Regions from separate parts of the Ferrimonas sp. YIN67 genome, predicted to be linked through region 4. Evidence: predicted binding sites of a transcription regulator. Region 4 holds the regulator's gene; each other region holds the start of a gene.

Region 1 (5,095 bases), on a different contig from region 4:
CGCCGCCTACAGCTATACCGGCAATCAAAATATCGAGACGCCCAACATCGATACCTTGATCAAGGACGGTGTCTTCGTCGAACAAGCCTATTCCACCCACCATGTCTGTGCGCCGTCCCGTGCCGGCCTGATGACCGGACGCTACCAGTCCCGCTTCGGCTACGAGACCCTCAGTGGTGACGATAAGGAGGCTCGACAGCTGGATATCGGCGTTTCGACTCAAGAAATAATGCTGTCCGACGTCTTGCAGGATGCAGGCTACACCACCGGTGCCTTCGGCAAGTGGCACCTGGGGCTGAACGATCATTTCCAGCCCAACAATCGGGGCTTCGACTATTTCTTTGGTTTCCCCGGTCGCTGCAGCTACACGGATTGGAGCAAGTTGGCGGAAAATGGCCAACCCGTGCAAGGCTCGGGCTACACCACAGACGCCGTGGGGGATAAGGCGGTCGAGTTTATCGAGGACAATAAGGACGCCCCCTTCTTTATGTACTTCGCCACCTACAACGTCCACGCCCCCTACCAGGTGGGTGCCGAGTACCTGCCGGAAGGCTTCACCAAGACCAAAGTCAACATCTCGAAGAAAACCAAACAGAAGGGGAAAGGGCCGGAGCTGGACGATGCCCAGATCATTTACGACGCCATGATCAAAGCCTTCGACGCCCAGGTGGGTAAAATCGTCGACAAGCTCGAGGAGTTGGGCCTTGAAGACAATACCCTGATCTTCCTGACCAACGACAACGGTGGTACCAAATTGCACCCCAATGGCCAGTTCCGTGGCGGTAAAGCCACCCACAACGAAGGGGGCCTGCGCATGCCCTTCGCGGTAAAGTGGCCAGCCAAGCTTAAGGGGGGCACAGTGAACACCGACGGGATCCTCTCCAATCTGGATATCTTCCCCACCGCCGTCGCCGCCGCCGGAGCAACTATGCCCGACGATCGTGACTATGACGGTACCAATATTCTTCCCTACCTGACTGGCGAACTGACCGGCTCACCGCGAGACACCCTGTTCTGGCGCGATCAGAATGGCCATGGCATGCGCCAGGGGGATTACAAGGTCGTCTGGAATGCCGATCAGGGCCCTCTCAAGAAGGCGTTCAAGGAGAAATACGGCCGGGAGAAGCGCAAGCAGGATCTCTCCCTCTACGAGCGTAAGGATCTCTACCACCCGCCCGAGCTCTATGATCTGTCGAAAGACATCGGTGAAAAGAACGATATCTCCCGCCAGTACCCGGAAATTCTCAAGTCCATGCTCGAACAGATCGAAGAGTTCGATCAACTGCGGGCCAACGACCGCATTCAAGGTAAGGCGTCCGAGTAAGCGAGCGCTAACCCGCAACCGATAACAAGGGAGCCTGCTAAGGCTCCCTTTTCATACGTACTTCCCGATGACATGGCGCACCAGCCTGAGTCACAGCAACCGGATCGCACCCGCCCCTGCAAACCGCTGCGCAAGCGACTAAGTTGTTTATCCACGGGTCATAGGTTTATCGAGTCTCAATGTAAGGAGCCACTCATGGACATCAAGCAGAAACTGCAACCCGGGGCGATCTTCCCCCATATCATGGTACCGACCCTCGATGGAGAGGAGGTCACACTGGGCATACCACGCGGGCACTGCGACTGGCAGCTGGTGGTGATTTATCGTGGTCGGCATTGCCCCTTGTGCACCAAGTACCTTGAGGCGCTGGAGGCGCATGTCGAGACCCTGCAAAAGATAGGCATAGACATCATCGCCGTATCGGCCGACAGCAAAGCCCAACTGGAAGAACACCTGACTCGGCTGACCGTCTCCTTTCCCTTCGCCTATGGCCTGACCGAGTCGCAGATGAAGGCCTTGGGCGTCTACATTTCGCTGCCCCGCTCGGCACAGGAAACCGATCATAACTTTGCCGAGCCGGGTCTGTTTGTGGTCAACCAGGAGGGCCACCTGCATGTGGTGGATATCTCCAACAACCCCTTTGTGCGTCCCCAACTGGAAACCCTGGTGAGCGGCCTGGAGTGGATCCGTAACCCGGACAACCACTACCCCATTCGTGGCACCTGGCAGGACGCCCAGTCCGAGTTAGTGTTTTGCTAGTGAGCACTGACCCATACTGACAGGGTCCGCCCACTGACGGCGATGGACGCGCATTGGCCCCATCATTGTTGCTGCCTTGACCCGTCAGTGGATCTTCCGCGGTTTTGCGAGCTTCGCGCTCCCATAATGCTTCGACCGTCTCTCCTGCACCAGTGAGATCCAAGGGCCGCACAAACACGCCCGCTCTTAGTGCAGTCCATCCCCCCTTCACCCACTAAAACAAAACACCAAAGACTTTAAATTCAATGCATTAAAGCCATTTTCGTGCGCTGGCACGGGGGTTGCAGCTTGCAATGGGTAGAACAGCCCCACCACTTTTATACAAGGAGAGTTTTATGGCTTATCTAGCCCCTTCGGAATTTGTCACCAAGATGGTCGACGCCGGTGAATCGAAGATCACCATGTCCACCCGGGATACCCTGATCCGTGCCTACATGGCCGGAGCCATCCTGGCCCTCGCCGCCGTGTTTGCCATCACCATCATCACCATGACAGGTTCACCCTTACTCGGTGCTGTGCTCTTCCCGGTCGGCTTCTGCATGCTCTACCTGCTCGGTTTCGACCTACTCACAGGAGTGTTTGTCCTCGCCCCTCTAGCCTGGCTCGATAAACGCCCCGGCGTCACCCTCAATGGCGTGCTGCGCAACTGGGGGTTGGTGTTCATCGGTAACTTCGCCGGCGCTCTGACGGTGGCCTTCCTGATGGCCTTTGTCTTTACCTATGGCTTCTCCATCGAGCCGGGCGCCGTCGGTCAGAAGATCGCCAGCATAGGGCACTCCCGAACCGTCGGCTACGCGGAGTATGGCCTGGCGGGCTGGTTCACCATCTTTATTCGCGGCATGCTTTGCAACTGGATGGTCTCGACAGGGGTGGTCGGTGCCATGATCTCCACCAACGTCAGCGGCAAGGTGATCGCCATGTGGATGCCGATCATGCTGTTCTTCTTCATGACCTTTGAGCATTCCGTGGTCAACATGTTCCTGTTCCCCTCCGGCATCATCATGGGCGGTGACTTTTCCATCATGGATTACCTGATCTGGAATGAGATCCCCACCGTACTCGGCAACCTGGTGGGCGGCCTGGCCTTCACTGGCCTGACCCTCTACAGCACCCATGTGCGTACCGCGCCCAAGCGCACCGTCGTCGCGCCATTGGGCAAGTCTGAGCAAACCGCCTAAGGAGGGCGTCCGGATCTGCCGGTCCGGACGCCAACAAGCATGAGTGAGCTCATCCGTATTGCCCTGGGCCAGCATAGCTGTGCCGGAGTCAAACCCGTCAATCAGGACTTTCATGGTGCCTGGATCCCCGAAGGCGCCCTGCGCCAGACCAAGGGGATCGCCGTCGCCCTGGCCGACGGGATCGGCAGCAGCCCAGTCAGCCAGATCGCCAGCGAATCGGCGGTCAACGGCTTCCTGCAAGACTACTTCTCCAGCCCGGAGAGTTGGTCGGTCAAAACGGCCGGGCAGCGGGTCCTCAGCGCCATCCATGCCTGGCTCTCGGCCCAGAATGGTTCAGGAACCAATCCCGAGTTGGGCTATGTCTGCACCTTCTCGGCCCTGGTGGTCAAATCCCATACGGCCCATCTGTTTCACATCGGCGACAGCCGGATCTACCGTCTTCACCCGAACGCACTGGAGCCCTTGACCCGAGATCACCGAGTCAATCACAGCGAGGGGCACTACCTCGCCCGAGCCCTGGGGATCGGCACCCGACTCGAGCTTGACTACCATTCCCTGGGGATCAGCGCCGGGGACACCTTTTTGTTGGCCACCGACGGTGTCTATGAGTTCGTAGAAGAATCGTCGATGGCCAGCCTGATCCACCGTTATGGCGACGACCTGAATGGCGCCACCCGCGCTGTGATTGAAGCGGCCCGGCGCAACGGCTCGAACGACAACCTGACCGCCCAAATCGTCCGCATCGAGCACCTGCCCCCAGCCAGTGCCAAAGAGCGCCACCAGCAACTGGCTGGCCTGCCGTTTCCGGGCCAACTCAGGCCTGGCGATCAATTGGACGGCCTGGAGGTGTTGCGTCAGCTTCAATACAACCATCGCAGCCACATCTACCTGGTTCGCGAACCCGGTGGTGCGGAGCGGATCCTTAAAGTACCTGCGGTAGAACAACGGGACGACAGCGCCGCACTGGAACGCTTTGGCCTGGAGGAGTGGATCGCCAGACGTTGCCAGAGCGATCACCTGATCAAGGCCGCAGAGCCACCTAAGCCCCGCAGCCGCTACTACACCCTGTTTGAGCGCGCTCCGGGACAAACCCTGGCTCAGTGGCGGCTGGATCACCCCACCCCGACACTCGAACAGGTAAGAGGGATCCTGGAACAGCTGGGCAAGGCCTTGCGCGCGCTTCACCGCCTCGAGATCCTCCACCAGGATCTGCGCCCGGAAAACGTACTGATTGACCAGGCCGGGACGGTCACCCTGTTGGATCTGGGCTCAGCCCGGATCGCCGGCCTCGAGGAGATCAGCACCCTGCTGCCCACGTTTCATCAACTGGGCACGGCCCAATACAGTGCACCGGAATATGCCCTGGGCGAAGCTGGCACAGAGCGGTCGGATCAGTTTGCCCTGGGGGTCCTCGCCTACGGGTTACTCTCCGGTGAACTGCCCTACGGCCTGGATATGGCCCGCGCCACCAGTCGCCTGGCCCAGCGTCGGCTGACGTATCGCCCCCTGGTCCGGGACGAACGGGCCATTCCGCTCTGGATAGACGCCGCCATCGCCCGCGCCGTTCATCCCCTGCCTGGCGACCGCTACGAACAGATCAGCGAATTTCTGCATGATCTGCGCCGCCCCAATCCCCGCTACCTGACGCAACACGCGCCGCCACTGCTGGAGCGCAACCCGGCGGCCTTCTGGCGGAGTGTCTCGCTGCTGTTGAGCCTGGTGATCCTCACCCAATGGCTCTGGCCCCATTTCTAACCCTAAAAAGGAGAGTTCGTATGAACAAGCTGGACGTTACCGAGGCCATTGTGCTGGCCAAACAGAGCAAAGGGCTGAC
Region 2 (5,095 bases), on a different contig from region 4:
TGATCCGGACTGAAGGTGCACCAGACGTGGCGCTCACCGTCCAGGGTCTGCACCGCCGTCAGCAGGGGCGAAGTGCGCGGTCGCACCACATCGCTGAGATCGGCCTTAGGATCGCCCTCGAAAAAGTAGTCCCGGCCCGGATCTTTCCGCTGCTTATAGTTCTCAAACCAACCACTGCGGGCGGAGCAATGATTGATCACCACATCCGCCATCAGATCGAAACGGCTGGCGATCTCCCGGATCTGGGGCCAGTCTCCCACGCCCTGGTTGACCTGGTAATAGTCGATGACGGCAAAGCCATCATCCGAGCTGTAGGGAAAAAAGGGCAGAATATGCACGCCACTGAGGTGCTCAGCCAGATAGTGGCCCAGGAAGTGGTTAAGGTTTTCCAATGGCAGGTGGCTGTCCGACAGCAGGCTGTCGGCATAGCTGATCACATAGGCATCCCCTTCGTCCCAGTGGTTGCTGAAAGGCACCGGCTCCGGTGCACCAGGGATCAGGCGCATGGTGTCGCAGAGTCGCTGGGCCAGGGCGGCGCTATCCATAGTGGGGTACAGGCACTCCAGATGCGTCTGGAGCCGGCCAGTCACGCCACTCATGCCCCCAGCTCCTGGTGGTCCGCCTCCACCGCGTCCTTGAGCCGTTCAAATACATCCGGCATCGCCGAGAGCACTCGACTCCAGCTGGGGACGAACGGCGTCTCCATGGGGTTATCAAGGAACTGATTGCCCGCCTTGATGATGTTCTCGGCAAACAGCTCCACCGCCTTCTCCTCCTTATGGATATCCAGCTCCAGGCCATTGATCACCGCATCGTTGCGATAGGTCTCGATAAAGTCGAGGGCGATGCGATAGTAGGTCGCCTTGATGGTGCGCAACACCCCGGGACTGAACACCGTCCCCTGCGTCGCCAGCTTGCGGATCATCGCCTTGGTGATGTCGATGGACATCCGCGACAGGCCGCCACTTTCGTCACCGGCGGACAAGTCCTGATGCTTATGATCATAGGCATCGGCGATGTCCACCTGGCACAGGCGATTGGTGGCATAATTGCGCTTCATCTCAGCCAATACCCCGATCTCCAGCCCCCAGTCACTGGGGATCCGCAGATCATTGAGCACATCGAGGCGGAAAGAAAACTCTCCGGCCAGTGGATAGCGGAAGCTGTCGAGGAACTCCAGGTAATCCGACTCCGGCACAATCTTCTTCAATGCCCGGATCAGCGGCGTCACCAGCAGACGGGTGACCCGGCCGTTGAGGGTACCGCCCGCCAGACGGGCATAAAAGCCCTTGGCAAACTCATAGTTAAAGCTGGGGTTGGCCACCGGATAGATCAGCCGGGCCAGCAAGCTGCGATCATAGGTCAGGATATCGCAGTCATGGAGGGCCAGGGCTTCGACCTTCTGGGTGGCCAGGGCGTAACCGAAGCAGTACCAGACGTTACGGCCTTTACCGGGCTGATCCGGCGCCAGTCCCCGCTCTTGCAGCTCGGCATCCAGGGCTCGCAGCCTGGGGCCATCGTTCCACAGCACCCTGTGGTGTTGGGGCAGCGTCGAGAAAAACTTCAGCGCATGGACATACTCCTCCCGGCTGGCCCGATCCAGACCTATGATGATCTGCGACAGATAGGGCACCTGCTCCAGCTCTCGGACGATGGCCGGCAGCGCCGGGGTCTGCAGCTCCGAATAGAGGGAGGGCAGCACCAGCCCCAGGGGCCGACGCTGACTGAAACGATACAACTCCGCCTCCATCTCGGCCACCGGCCGACGTGACAGGTTATGCAGGGTGGTAATGATGCCGTTCTGGTAGTAATCCGCCATGACGCTCTCCTTATTGAGTCAGTTCCAATCGCTTGCCGATCGCCTCGCTCCAGCCCTTCGGCCCGCAGGCCTGGGTCCGGATCACGTTATTCTGGCCACTGAGCTCCAGCCTGGGACTCACGGGGGAACGCACGCACACCGCCACATCCGCCGCTTCCAGCATGGCCAGATCGTTTTGGCTGTCTCCCAGGGCAACCACTTGCGGGGTGCGGCCCCAGAGTGTCTGGTAATGGCTCACCAGCCAGCGGGTGGCGCGTCCCTTGTCCGTATCCCCCAACAGATGGATAAAGCGGCCGCCTCTAAGCAGTCGCCAGCCCTGGGCCCGAACCCGGGACTGGAAATGTAAAAAGGCGTGCTCCGTGTCCTGCCACACCAGGGGCTCACTGTAATCGCGGCGCAGGGCCGAAGCGGCCTGTGTCAGGCTCAGCCCTGTCTGTTCGGCCACCTGGGCCTCGCTCCAATCGGCAAATCCCGCAAAACGGTAGCCCTCCTCCTCGCGAAGCTTGGCCAACCAGGCAACTAGCGCCGCACGCTCGCACCCTAGCACCTCAAGCCGTGGGTCCTTCCCCTCCTCCGCCGGCAACCAGATCGCCGATCCATTCTCCACCACCAAAGGAGCCTGCAGCACCAGCTCTTCGGCCAGCGCCTGGCTCTCCTCCAAGGTCTTGCTGGTATTGATGATCACCGGGATCCCTCGCTCGCGACAGGCCCGAAGGGCTGGCAACGCCGGTGCATAGCCATAATCGTGGTGATCCAGTAGGGTGCCATCGAGATCGGTGACGATGATCCAAGCTGCAGTGTTCATAAGGGTTCCTGTCCGTGGTGGCCACCAACCTGGTCCCACCCACTAAACCAATACACAGCAAGGAGTGGGCCAAAGGGGCAAGCCCCCCCCCGGCGTTTCTTAGCCGGAAACGGGTTCTTTTGCGCACAATAAAAGGGCAGCGCTCGCTCAAGGAGCGCACCATCTTGGTGCAAGCGGTCGCAAAGAAGATGAGAGTAGGTTGAGCGTAGCGAAGCTCAACATTAGGTAACGACGCCCAGGGGCGCCAACTCGGCGCCCCCATGCAGGCTAAACCAGGCGATGAAACGCCCTAGATCAGCCCCTTGTCCTTGACGGCCTGGCGGTTGTACTCCAACACCACCTGCTCGACAGAGAGATCCGGGGCCTGTGCACAGCGCTCGATGATGTGACTGCGGCGAGCCCGGTTACAGCTTTTCACCATCTCTCCCCCCTTCTCCTTGCCAAAACGCCACATCAGGTAATACATGGCATTGTTATCGGCGTAGATCACCAAACGCTCCAACTTGGCTGCGTCCCCGGCGTAATGGTTGAGAGTCCGGCAATAGGTTTTCTCCCCGATATAGTTATCAAAATAATCCACATCGCGCAGGGGCTTGGCCTGAGTAAACATCACGCCAAGCAGGTACAGCACGCCACCGACCAGGATCAACATGGCGCTGGCGGTGAGCAACTGGCGGTAACGGCTCTGGATCCTCATAACGGCCTCCTTGGCTTACCTCGGGGCGCACGCGGCAGGGCCCCTACCATTTCAGCCTAGAAGGCCCCCAGGAGCTCGTCTTGACCCGGATCAATGAACGGGATTCTGATGCCATAACCCGCCCGTACTGTGCAGGGGCTCACAACAGACTGAGCTGAGGAGTCGAGGTTTCGGCCAGGCTGACGCTCACCCCCACCAGACGCACGCCCTTGCCCCTTCCCCTCAGGTACCCGGTATGCAACAGGGCCGCCAGCTTGGCGGGATCCAGCGTACTGCCCGGACAGGCCACCGTGGTCTGTTGAAAATCACTGAATTTCAATTTGACGTTCAACCCTTTAAACGGCCGCTCACCCAAGCGACGGGCGAGTTCTGGCAACAGCTCCAGCAAGATCTCCAGGCAGGCGGACTCGTCTCTAAGATCCTGAGATACCGTGGTCTCCACGCCCACGGATTTGCGTACCCTGTGAGTTTGCACCTGCCGAGGATCTATCCCCTGGGCGCGCTGATGCAGCACGGGGCCAAACTTGCCCAGCCACTGGACCAACTGCTCCGGCGACTGCTTGAGTACATCCGCCCCGGTGTGCAGGCCATGCTCGGCCAGGCGTTCGGCGGTGCGAGGGCCGACACCGGGGATCTTGCGCAATGACAAACCGGCGGCAAACTCGGCGCATTGCTCCGGCAGGATCACGCACTGACCGTTGGGCTTGTTCTCATCGGAGGCGATCTTAGCAAGGAACTTGTTGGGCGCGATGCCAGCGGACGCCGTCAGGCCCGTCTCCGCCAGGATCTCGGCGCGGATCTGCTGGGCCATCAGGGTGGCACTGCCCCGACAATGGGGACTGTCGGTGACATCGAGGAAGGCTTCATCCAGGGAGAGGGGTTCAATCAGTTCGGTATAACGCTCAAATACCGCCCGGATCTGGGCACTGACCGCCTTGTACACCGACATGCGCCCCGGCACCAGCACCAGGTGCCGACAGCGCCGCAGCGCCTCGCTGCTGGGCATGGCGCTGCGCACGCCATACTTGCGCGCTTCGTAGTTACAGGTGGAGATCACCCCGCGGCTGTTGGCGGGGCCACCCACCGCAATGGGTTTATCCCGCAACTCGGGAAAATCCCGCATCTCCACAGCGGCAAAAAAGCAGTCCATGTCCACATGGATGATCTTGCGCAGCCCCTGCTCCATTGGCCTCACCACTTAACTGTATAAATAAACAGTATTCTACCATAGAGATCCCTCAGGCCAAGCGTCCTGATCTCCAGCACCGAGCTCGGATCACTTTCCCTTGAAGCGGTTCATCGACACTTTGCGCGTGAACACATCCCATGAAGGGGCGCACTAAGCCGTCCCGTTCTTGCCGAGGTGACGGCGGAGCACTAAGATACTCAATCCCGGCACCCTACACAAAACGCTTTCCTAACAAAGGGATAGCTTAACACCTAAGTGCCTACCCCTACCCTTATCAGGAGAGTAACGTGGAATTTCGGCTCGCTGGCTATTCGGATCACCTCAGCATCGCCCAACTGCATACGGCCAGCTGGCAACAGGTCTATCGAACCATCCTTACCGACGCCTACCTCGATCAGCGCCTGTCCCAGGATCATCGAGATCACTGGGCCGGCCAATTGGGAGCCGATAACCCTGAACTCTGGACCCTGCTGGCAATAGATGGCAAGACACTGGCCGGCTTTATCTGCATTCGGGCCAACCAGGATCCGGAGCTGGGCCATTACCTGGAAAATCTGCATATCGGCGCCCACTACCGGGGCCAGG
Region 3 (5,095 bases), on a different contig from region 4:
GACCGGTCCTCACGGACGAAACGATGTGTCCTGTACCGATTGCCATATGCCTCGGGTAACGAACGAGGAGGGGCGTAAGTACACGGATCACAACGTGGGTAATCCTTTCGATCAGTTCGAATTTACCTGTGGTCGTTGTCACGAGCAGGATAAGGCCGAACTGGAGTCCGTGGTTGCCAACTACAAGAAGATGGTCACCGAAGCCAAGCTTAAGGCCGAGAAGCAACTGGTACATGCCCACTTCGAAGCCAAGGCGGCCTGGGATGCCGGTGCCAGCGAAGCTCAGATGGCCGAGGCCCTGACCGCCATTCGCCACGCCCAATGGCGCTGGGATATGGCCATCGCCTCCCACGGGATCCATGCCCACAACCCATCGGAAGCCCTGCGTTTATTGGCCTCCTCACTGGAGCGCAGTGCCGATGCCCGTGCCAGCCTGGCCCGTGTACTGGCAACGAACGGGGTGACCGAGGTGGTTGCCATTCCGGATATCTCCACCAAGGCCGCCGCTCAGGCTGCCCTGGGGATGGATATGGAGAAGATGGAAGCGGACAAGGCGACCTTCCAGAAGAACCTGGTGCCCGAGTGGGATAAGGCCTACAACAAGAAGTATGGCGGTGATAAGCAGTAACCCTGTTTGACCATTAAATCACGGCGCCTTCGGGCGCCGTTTTTTTTGGCTGTGTCCCGAATAACGGCGCCCTGAACGAGCCTGCAGCGGTTTATAGACTTAGCCATGACCCTACTTGTCGCGTGGGCGACAGCAACCCAAGGGGCCTCGTCCCGGTTGGGTGTCCCGCTCAGACTCTTCGTTTTCCTCGGCAAACCTGAATTGGGGGCGATACGGGATACGAATTTCCGTCTTTTGCCCCTCTCCTGTCTTCGCGCAGCCTGGTGATTACGTGCAGGCATCCTCCTCGAAGTCGACGAAGATACCGAGTGGGGCATGGAGTTTTAGCTTTTTTTTCAAAAACGTTTAGCCGCACCAGCCAGTGAGGAATGGCCTTTTGGGGAGTACAACTCAGGGCCGTCTGCATACGACAGGAGCCGGCTGCGAGAAGGCAAGGGGGAGGTGTCGCTATGGCTGTGTCGATGGAGCGATGGGAGGTGGCAAGTTGGCGTTTCTCTGCCTTATCGCCTGGCCATGGGGAAAGTTGGTGTCATGTTGCCGAGAGGTTGCACCATTTTGGTGCTTATGAGGGTTTTGTTGAGTCAAATCGGTGCACTCCCTTTCTCGATGAAAGGTGTCACATGGGTAAGTTGTTGTTTTTATTGTGTTTAAAAAGGTGGCACGAGTGTTGATATAGCTATGGCACGAGGAAATCTGTTGGCACGAACCCGTGCATCGATGTGAGGGAGAATGGGATGAAACTGGTCAGCGCAATTATTAAGCCGTTTAAGTTGGATGATGTCAGGGAGGCCGTGGCCGAGCTGGGTGTGGATGGACTCACCGTCACCGAGGTGAAAGGGTTCGGCCGACAAAAAGGCCATACCGAGCTCTACCGTGGTGCCGAGTACCAAGTGGATTTTCTGCCCAAGGTGAAGCTGGAGATCGCCACCGCGACGGAAAACGTGGAGCGATTGATCGAGGTGATCGTTCAGGCGGCCGGGACCGGCAAGATTGGTGACGGAAAGATCTTTGTGACGGATCTGGATCGTGTGGTGCGGATCCGTACCGGCGAGATGGACGCAGAAGCGATTTAAGGGGGATACCATGGAAGAGATCACCAAACTGGGTGCCACGGTCACCGAACTGCGCTTTGCGCTCGATACTTTTTATTTTCTGATCTCCGGTGCGCTGGTGATGTGGATGGCGGCGGGTTTCGCCATGCTGGAAGCGGGCCTGGTCCGCTCCAAAAACACCACGGAGATCCTGACTAAGAACATGTGTTTGTACGCGATTGCCTGTGCCATGTACCTGCTGGTGGGCTATCACATCATGTACGTGGATAACCCTGAAGGCAGCTGGCTGCCGAGCTTTGGTGGCCTGATTGGCACCCAGGCGGATGGGGCGGATCACGCGCTGGAGTCGGATTTCTTCTTCCAGGTGGTGTTTGTGGCAACGGCGATGTCCATCGTCTCCGGTGCCGTGGCGGAACGCATGAAACTTTGGGCATTCCTGGCATTCGCCGTGGTGCTCACCGGCTTTATCTATCCGGTTGAGGGATATTGGACCTGGGGGGGTGGCTTTGTCTCGGAGAAACTTGGATTTGTGGACTTTGCTGGTTCCGGCATTGTGCATATGGCTGGTGCGGCTGCGGCGATCGCCGGGGTGCTTCTTCTCGGTGCTCGTAAGGGCAAATACAACAAAGATGGCAGTGTGAACCCAATCCCGGGCTCCAACATGCCACTGGCGACCCTGGGTACCTTTATCCTCTGGCTGGGTTGGTTTGGCTTCAACGGTGGCTCTCAGCTGTTGGTCTCCGACGCGGAAAACGCCACGGCTGTTGCTAAGATCTTTGTCAACACCAACTCTGCAGCCGCCTTCGGTGCCATCGCCGCCCTGGTGGTCTGTAAGCTGACCTGGGGCAAGGCCGACCTGACCATGATCTTGAACGGCGCCCTGGCTGGCCTGGTGGCCATCACGGCAGATCCGCTGTCACCGTCACTGAGTTTGGCCGCTGCAATCGGTGCGGTCGCCGGTAGCCTGGTGGTGTTCTCCATCGTCGCCTTGGACAAGATCAAGCTGGATGACCCTGTGGGTGCCATCTCGGTGCACGGTGTCTGTGGTCTGCTGGGTCTGGTGCTGGTACCTGTCTCCAATGCCGATGCCACCCTGTTTGGCCAGTTGTCTGGTGCCGCAGTGATCTTCGGTTGGGTCTTTGGTGCGAGCTTCGTTACCTGGGCCATCCTCAAGGCGGTGATGGGCATTCGCGTCACGGAAGAGGAGGAGTACCAAGGGATGGACGCTTCCGACTGTGGTATTGATGCTTACCCAGAGTTCATTACAGTAAAAACTGGCAGCTGAAGATCCCAGTTTTTGCAAAACAAGCCCCCTTTTGGGGGCTTTTTTGATCTGGCTCCATTGCGAGACCGGGTCGAAGTGAGTACCCTTTAACTGCTAAAAGGAATTATTCTCATTACGCAACCCGGAGAGACTATGTATCGTTCTTTGCTTGCTGCCGTTATGGTCCTGCTCAGTGGTGCTGCCCTGGCCCAAACCGTGACCGTATACTCCTACCGTCAGCCGTTCCTGGTAGAACCTATGCTGGATATGTTCACCGAGCAGACCGGGATCAAAACCCGGGTGGTGTTTGCCCAGACCGGACTGGAGGAGCGCCTACAGCGTGAAGGCCGCCTGTCACCGGCGGACGTTGTACTGACCACAGATATCTCCCGCCTGGCGGCTCTGGTGGAGATGGGCTTGACCCAGCCGGTGCAGAGCGAGCTGCTCAACGCCAACATTCCGAGCCAGTACCGGGCCCCGGATCACCACTGGTTTGCCCTGACCTTGAGGGCGCGTAATGTCTACAGCAGCAAGGAGCGGATCGGCCCTGTGGCCCTGAGCTACGAAGACCTGGCCAAGCCCGAATACCAGGGTAAAATTTGCATGCGCTCCGGGAAGAACGCCTATAACGTTGCCCTGATCTCGTCCATGATTGCCCATCACGGTGAGGCCCAGGCCAAGAGCTGGCTCGAAGGGGTGAAGGCCAACCTGGCCCGCAAGCCACAGGGCAATGACAGGGCCCAGATCACCGCAGTGGCGGAAGGCGTTTGTGATTACGCCATCGGCAACAGCTACTACTTTGGCAAGATGCTCGAAGATCCCAAGCAGCGGCCTTTTGCCGAGCAGGTGGTGATCAACTTCCCCAACCAGGCCGATCGCGGTACCCACATCAATGTATCCGGTGCGGTGATGGCCAAGCATGCCAAGAACGTCGATGGCGGCAAGGCCCTGATCGAGTTCTTGTCCGGGCCTGAGGCTCAGGCGGTGTATGCCGAGCTCAATGCCGAGTATCCGGTGCATCCCGAGGTGGCTCCGTCTGAAATGGTGGCTTCCTGGGGCGAGTTCAAGGCAGATGAACTGCCGGTGTACCAACTGTCCGTCCACCACGCGACGGCGATGAAATTGCTTGATGAAGTAAGGTTCGATCTTTGATCCAAACGTTATCCCGACGCTGGAGCCTGGGCGGTTACCTGACGGTAGCCGTCCTGTTGTTGCCTCTGGCTGCCCTGATCTTCCAGTCCCTGGATCCGGATCAGGCGGTGTTCGAACACCTCAAACAGACGGTGCTGGCCGATTATGTGATCAACACTGTCCTCCTGATCACCCTGGTGGCCCTAGGGGCCCTGCTGTTTGGCTTGCCGGCGGCCTGGCTGGTGGCCATGTGCCGCTTCCCCGGGCAGAGGGTGTTCCAGTGGGCCATGTTGCTGCCCCTGGCGATGCCCGCTTACATCGTGGCTTATGTCTATACGGATCTGCTCGATTACGCCGGACCGGTCCAGCGCACCTTGAGGGCGCTGATGGGGTGGGAAAGCCCGGCGGACTACAGCTTCCCCGCAGTCCGCTCTTTGGGCGGCGCAGCCCTGATGCTGGCCCTGGTGCTGTTCCCCTATGTCTTTATGTTGGCCCGTACCGCCTTTCTGGAGCAGGCCAGCAACCTGATCCAGGCCAGCCGTACCCTGGGCTGTACCCCGGCCCAGAGTTTTGTTCGTCTCAGCCTGCCCCTGGCGCGCCCGGCCATCGCGGTGGGGCTGTCACTGGTGGCGATGGAGACCCTGGCGGATTTTGCTACCGTGCACTATTTTGCCGTCAATACCCTGACCACGGCGGTGTATGACACTTGGCTGGGCTTTGGCAGCATGGCCAGTGCCGCGCGTCTGTCGACCCTGATGCTGCTGGTGATCGCCGTGCTGATGTTTGCCGAACGCTTCGCCCGTTCCCGCCAGGAACGATTCCAGAAGGCCGAGGGCAAGAGTGAGGACTACTTCTACAAGCTATCCGGCTGGCGTGCCTGGGGGGCCTCGCTCTACTGCGGGCTGTTGCTGTTTTTCTCCTTCCTGCTGCCAGCCCTGATCCTCCTCGATTACGCCTGGCACTATTTTGATCCGACCGCATTGAGCCGATTTGGTCAGTACAGCCTCAACAGCCTGATGG
Region 4 (5,095 bases):
GGCGGATCTCGGTCACCCGGTTTTTCTTTACTCGAAAGACGGTGAGTGGGCCTGTGCGGCTGGTCTGGAAATAGTAGTTTTTGCTGCCCCCTCCCGCGCTCTCCTTGTCCGTGGGTTTGCCGCAATATTTGAGCATGGCGCTGCGGCTATCGCCGAGCTTGATCAGGTGAGTGCCGCAACGGGCCGAATGGACCTGGATCTCGGTGGCACTCGGCATTGAGTAGGGCATCAAGGAGAGCAGCAGTGTCGCTGCCTGACTGAACCGGTTCATTCCATCTTGTCCTCGCATTCTTCTGGCCATCCGTGGGCCCTGTTATAGGGTGGTGTGGTCGAGTCGCTGCTGCGGGGATTTGAGTGAGATCGGGAGCCGGTTTCGCAGCTTAATGGGGATGGACTATGCTGATGACCATGTTCTACATGGGAGAGCGGATCATGGACACACTCTATCATCGTTTAGGCGGGCGCAGCGGCATCGAAGCCATTGCGTCCGAGCTGGTGGATCGGCACCTGGCCAACCCGAGGATCGCACCGCGCTTTGTGCAAAGTGATATTGGGGCGCTTAAGCGTGGCGCTGCCGATTTTTTCATGGCCGGCAGCGGGGGGCCGAATGAGTATCGGGGTAAGGATATGGTCGAGACCCATCGCGGCATGAACATCGATGCTGAGGAGTTTATGGCGGTGCTGGAGGATGCCTTGCAGGCAATGGAAACGTGCGCTGTCGCTCGGCGTGAGCAGGAGGAGGTATTATTTATTCTGTTTAGCTTGCGCAGTGAGGTGCTGTTTCGTTAAGGCTCATTCCACGGCTGTTATTCTTTTTCATCGAAACGGGCGGCAAAGAGCTCACATACGGCGTCCAATGCCAGGGCAGCATCCGGTCCCTCACTGCGTACGAGCACGCTTTTTCCCTGGCTGCCCTGCAACATCAGGATCCCTAGGACACTGTCGGCGTCGGCGATCTCATCGCCTTGATGCAGGGTGATCTGGGCATCGAATCGACTGGCCAGCTGGACCAGTCGGGTCGCTGCCCGAGCATGAAGGCCAAGTCTATTGATCACCTTCACCTCTCGTTCGAAGTACTCAGTCTTGGTTGAGTTCACGATGGCGTACCTGGACTCGCTCTCTGTGCTGGGCAAAGCGTTGTGCAAGGGTTTCGGCGATGTAGACACTGCGGTGCTGGCCTCCGGTGCAGCCAATGGCGACAGTCAGGTAGGCACGGTTGTTGCGCTCCAGCATGGGGAGCCAGTTAAGCAGGAAGCGTTCGGTGTGATCGATAAAACGTTCGACGCTGCCGTGACGCAGGAAAAAGTCGGCGACCGGCTTGTCTTGGCCAGTCAGTGGACGCAGCTCTGGCTCCCAGTGGGGATTGGGCAGGAAACGGACATCAAAGACGTAATCCGCCTGCTTGGGCATGCCATGCTTAAAGCCAAAGGATTCAAATACCAGCAGCATGGGTTGATCGATCTGACCGAACAGGCGAGAGCGGATCTCGTCGGAGAGCTGATACACAGAGAGGTTGTCGGTGAGGATATGGTGGTCGCAGTCTTGTGCCAGGGGGGCCAACAGTCGACGCTCCTCGGCAATGGCATCGGCCAGGGGCTTGCCATCCCGGGACAGGGGGTGCATGCGCCGGGTTTCACTGTAACGTTTGAGCAGATGTTCATCGTTGGCATCGAGGAAGAAGATCTGGACCTCGATCTGTTCATCCAGCATGGCCCGCAGGCGGGGAATATCCAGCTTCTCATAGGGCAGGTTGCGGATATCCAGGCTGACCGCGATCTCCTCATTCTGTCCCATCTGACTGCGCAGCAGCTGTGGCAGGAGTTCCAGGGGGAGGTTATCGACGCAGTAATAGCCGAGATCTTCCATGACCCGCAATGCGACGGTCTTGCCGGCTCCGGAACGCCCGGACAGAATAATCAGTTTCACTGGATGAGCAACTCGTACAGGTGTTGATTATCATCGGTTTTACGCATTGCTCGACACAGCTCCTTCTGGCTGAGTTTGCCGGCAATAGCGCGCAAGGTATCCAGATGGGCCTGGTGTTCGTTCTCTGGGACAAACAGGGCAAACAGCAGATCAACCGGCTGTTGATCGATGGAATCGAATTCTATCGGCTCGTTGCACTTAAGCAGGACAGCCACGGGATTTTTGATCCGGCCCAGGCGCCCATGGGGCAGGGCGATCCCTTTTCCAATCCCGGTACTGCCCATCTTTTCCCGGGCCATCAGGCTTTCAAACAGCTCGTGTTGGGGCAACTCCGGGCACTGAGAAGATGCCAGCTCGCTGATCATCTCCAGTGCCCGTTTTTTGCTGAGGCCGGGGGCAACGCAACGGGTGCGCTCCGGCGAGAGTAGTTCATTGATTTCCATTAGTGCCTGGAAATTTTCTCTTTATGTTTAATGACTTGACGATCCAGCTTGTCCACCAGGCCGTCGATGGCTGCGTACATGTTCTCATGCTCATGGGTGGCAAACACCTCTCCCCCGTTGAGATGCAGCTTGGCTTCGGCGATTTGCTGAAGCTTCTGGACATTGAGTATGACATGAACGTTGTTGATGTGATCGAAATGGCGTTGCAATCGCTCAAACTTTTCATGCACATAGTCTCGCAAGGCTTCGGTGACTTCGACGTGGTGCCCGGTAAGATTGATCTGCATAGGTTAACCTCCGTTGCGGTGTGCTTAGAGCACTTTGCGCTGGTTCGAGGGGGGGATGGAGAGGGCTTCCCGGTACTTGGCGATGGTACGCCGCGCAACCTGGATCCCCTGCTCCGCGAGAAGCTGTGCCATCTTGCTGTCGCTGAGAGGCTTCTTCGGGCTCTCGGCGGCCACCAGCTTTTTGATCAGGGCCCGGATAGCGGTGGAGGAGCATTCACCACCGCCGTCGGTACTGACATGGCTGGAGAAGAAATATTTCAGTTCGTAGATCCCACGCGGGGTATGCATGTACTTCTGGGTGGTCACCCGGCTGATGGTGGATTCGTGCATCTCCACTGCCTCGGCGACGTCGTTGAGCACCATGGGTTTCATCGCCTCATCACCATATTCAAGGAAGCCTTGCTGGTATTGGACGATGCAGTTGGCCACTTTCATCAGGGTCTCGTTGCGGCTCTCCAGGCTCTTGATAAACCATTTGGCATCCTGCAGGTGGCCGCGGACAAACTGGCTGTCACCATTGTTACGCGCTCCCTTGGACAGGGCGGCGTATTGCTCGTTGATGCGCAGTTTCGGCACGGAATCCGGATTGAGTTCGACAACCCAGCGGCCCTGCTTCTTGCTGACAGATACGTCCGGGATCACGTACTGGCTATCGCTGGGGGCGATGGCGCTGCCGGGACGGGGATTGAGCGATTGGATCAGTTCCATAGCGGCCCTTAACTCATCTTCTTTGAGTCTAGTGCGCCGCAGCAGGGTGCGAAAGTCCCGATTGGCAAGAAGATCCATATGTTCCTGAAGCAGGTTGATGGCCTCTGCTTTCCAGGGCGTCGTTTCATCGAACTGAGCGAGCTGGATCAGCAGGCAGTCCGTGAGATCCTGGGCGCAGCAGCCGACCGGATCGAACTGTTGGACCCGCTTGAGCACGGCCATGATTTCATCCAGCTCCAGATCTTCGGCGCCCTGGGCCTCGAGGATCTCTTCGGCACTGATGGTCAGGTAGCCGTGTTCGTCGATGGCGTCGATGGCCGTGGTCGCGATGGCCCGATCCCTGTCGGTCATCGGGGTCAGCTCCATCTGCCAGATCAGATGGCTTTGCAGATCGACGCTGGTTTCCCCCTGGTAGAAGCTGTCGTCATCGTCCCGGACGGGACCGGCCGGGCTGGCCGGTGCAGCGCTGTAGACATCGTCCCAGGTACTGTCCAGCGGCAGGTCGTCGGTCATCTCGGTCTGGCCCATGGCTTCGCCGGTCTCCATCTCGGAGGCTTCCGGTTTGCTGCTGTCGCCATTTTCGTCGGATGCGCTGACATCCTGATGGTTTTCCCCGGGTTCGGACTCAAACTCGTCGGTTTGCTCCAGCAGGGGGTTGGACTCCAGCGCTTCCTGGATCTCCTGTTGCAGATCCAGTGTCGACAGTTGCAACAGACGGATCGCCTGCTGCAACTGGGGTGTCATAGTGAGCTGTTGTCCCAGCTTTAGCTGAAGAGAGGTCTTCATTCAGTGCCCGATCCTTGTTGTACGACTCTGGGATCCCGGTATGGGCCAGCGGGATCCGTTAGAGTTTGAACTGATCGCCCAGATAAACGGAGCGTACCAGTTTGTTATTGAGGACGTCTTCCGGTGCGCCCTGAGCAATCATTTCACCATGACTGACGATATAAGCATATTCGCAAACGTCCAAAGTTTCCCTCACATTGTGGTCGGTGATCAAGACGCCCAGTCCACGCAGTTTCAGATGCTGGATAATTTTCTTAATGTCGATCACCGAGATGGGGTCGACCCCGGCGAAGGGTTCATCCAGCAAAATGAACTGGGGATCGGCCGCCAGGGCGCGAGCGATCTCCACTCGGCGACGTTCGCCGCCGGACAGGCTCATCCCCAGGCTGTCACGAATATGGGTGATGTTGAACTCCTCCAGCAACTGCTCCAGCTTCTCCAGGCGCTGAGCCTTGCTCAGGTCCTTGCGGGTCTGCAGCACCGCCATCAGGTTGTCGAAAACGCTGAGTTTGCGGAAGATGGAGGACTCCTGAGGCAGGTAGCCGATCCCCTTGCGGGCCCGAGAGTGCATCGGCAGCAGGGTGATCTCCTCATCATCGATGCTGATCCGCCCCTTGTCGTTTTGCACCAGGCCCACCACCATGTAGAAGGTGGTGGTTTTGCCGGCGCCGTTGGGTCCCAACAGGCCAACAATCTGGCCGGTTTTCACCTCCAGTCCGACGCTCTTTACCACCTGGCGGCCGTTGTAGCTCTTGGCCAGTTGTTCCGCTTTCAGTACGGATCCACTCATGGCTGCGGCTCCGCTTCGGTCTCTTCCACTGCTTCCTGTTCCTCGGGAGTCTGAGGCATAAAGATGGTGGTGATCTGTTCCTCTTTACTGCCTTGGGCCGTCAGCTGTTGCAGGCGCGCGTTGTAACTGATGGTTTCGCCCCGTACCAGGCTGCC

Evidence for each region. The regulator sigma-54, encoded in region 4, starts transcription at its own class of promoters, with help from an activator protein. The targets are predictions, from matches to a motif close to GTTGGCACGNNNNTNGNNT.
Region 1: the regulator sigma-54 is predicted to act here: its motif matches at 2,352-2,370, upstream of AC2D8U_RS00560 (formate/nitrite transporter family protein).
Region 2: the regulator sigma-54 is predicted to act here: its motif matches at 2,680-2,698, upstream of AC2D8U_RS09200 (HAD-IIB family hydrolase).
Region 3: the regulator sigma-54 is predicted to act here: its motif matches at 1,283-1,301, upstream of AC2D8U_RS15155 (P-II family nitrogen regulator).

What each region holds. Positions count from the first base shown of each region.
Region 1 is NZ_JBXVVJ010000001.1:158,296-163,390, forward strand. Features, by position in the region: gene AC2D8U_RS00550 (sulfatase family protein) at 1-1,324, shown strand, start outside; gene AC2D8U_RS00555 (peroxiredoxin-like family protein) at 1,520-2,083, shown strand; gene AC2D8U_RS00560 (formate/nitrite transporter family protein) at 2,419-3,261, shown strand; gene AC2D8U_RS00565 (bifunctional protein-serine/threonine kinase/phosphatase) at 3,301-5,016, shown strand; gene cynS (cyanase) at 5,037-5,095, shown strand, end outside.
Region 2 is NZ_JBXVVJ010000003.1:451,406-456,500, forward strand. Features, by position in the region: gene AC2D8U_RS09190 (sugar phosphorylase) at 1-599, opposite strand, end outside; gene AC2D8U_RS09195 (glycosyltransferase family protein) at 596-1,819, opposite strand; gene AC2D8U_RS09200 (HAD-IIB family hydrolase) at 1,830-2,624, opposite strand; gene AC2D8U_RS09205 (hypothetical protein) at 2,914-3,321, opposite strand; gene dinB (DNA polymerase IV) at 3,461-4,495, opposite strand; gene AC2D8U_RS09215 (GNAT family N-acetyltransferase) at 4,798-5,095, shown strand, end outside.
Region 3 is NZ_JBXVVJ010000007.1:138,292-143,386, reverse strand. Features, by position in the region: gene nrfA (ammonia-forming cytochrome c nitrite reductase) at 1-628, shown strand, start outside; gene AC2D8U_RS15155 (P-II family nitrogen regulator) at 1,363-1,701, shown strand; gene AC2D8U_RS15150 (ammonium transporter) at 1,712-2,965, shown strand; gene AC2D8U_RS15145 (Fe(3+) ABC transporter substrate-binding protein) at 3,098-4,096, shown strand; gene AC2D8U_RS15140 (ABC transporter permease) at 4,093-5,095, shown strand, end outside.
Region 4 is NZ_JBXVVJ010000006.1:252,846-257,940, forward strand. Features, by position in the region: gene AC2D8U_RS14300 (DUF2845 domain-containing protein) at 1-271, opposite strand, end outside; gene AC2D8U_RS14305 (group I truncated hemoglobin) at 403-789, shown strand; gene AC2D8U_RS14310 (HPr family phosphocarrier protein) at 807-1,097, opposite strand; gene rapZ (RNase adapter RapZ) at 1,078-1,926, opposite strand; gene ptsN (PTS IIA-like nitrogen regulatory protein PtsN) at 1,923-2,369, opposite strand; gene hpf (ribosome hibernation promoting factor) at 2,369-2,656, opposite strand; gene AC2D8U_RS14330 (RNA polymerase factor sigma-54) at 2,681-4,150, opposite strand; gene lptB (LPS export ABC transporter ATP-binding protein) at 4,209-4,940, opposite strand; gene lptA (lipopolysaccharide transport periplasmic protein LptA) at 4,937-5,095, opposite strand, start outside.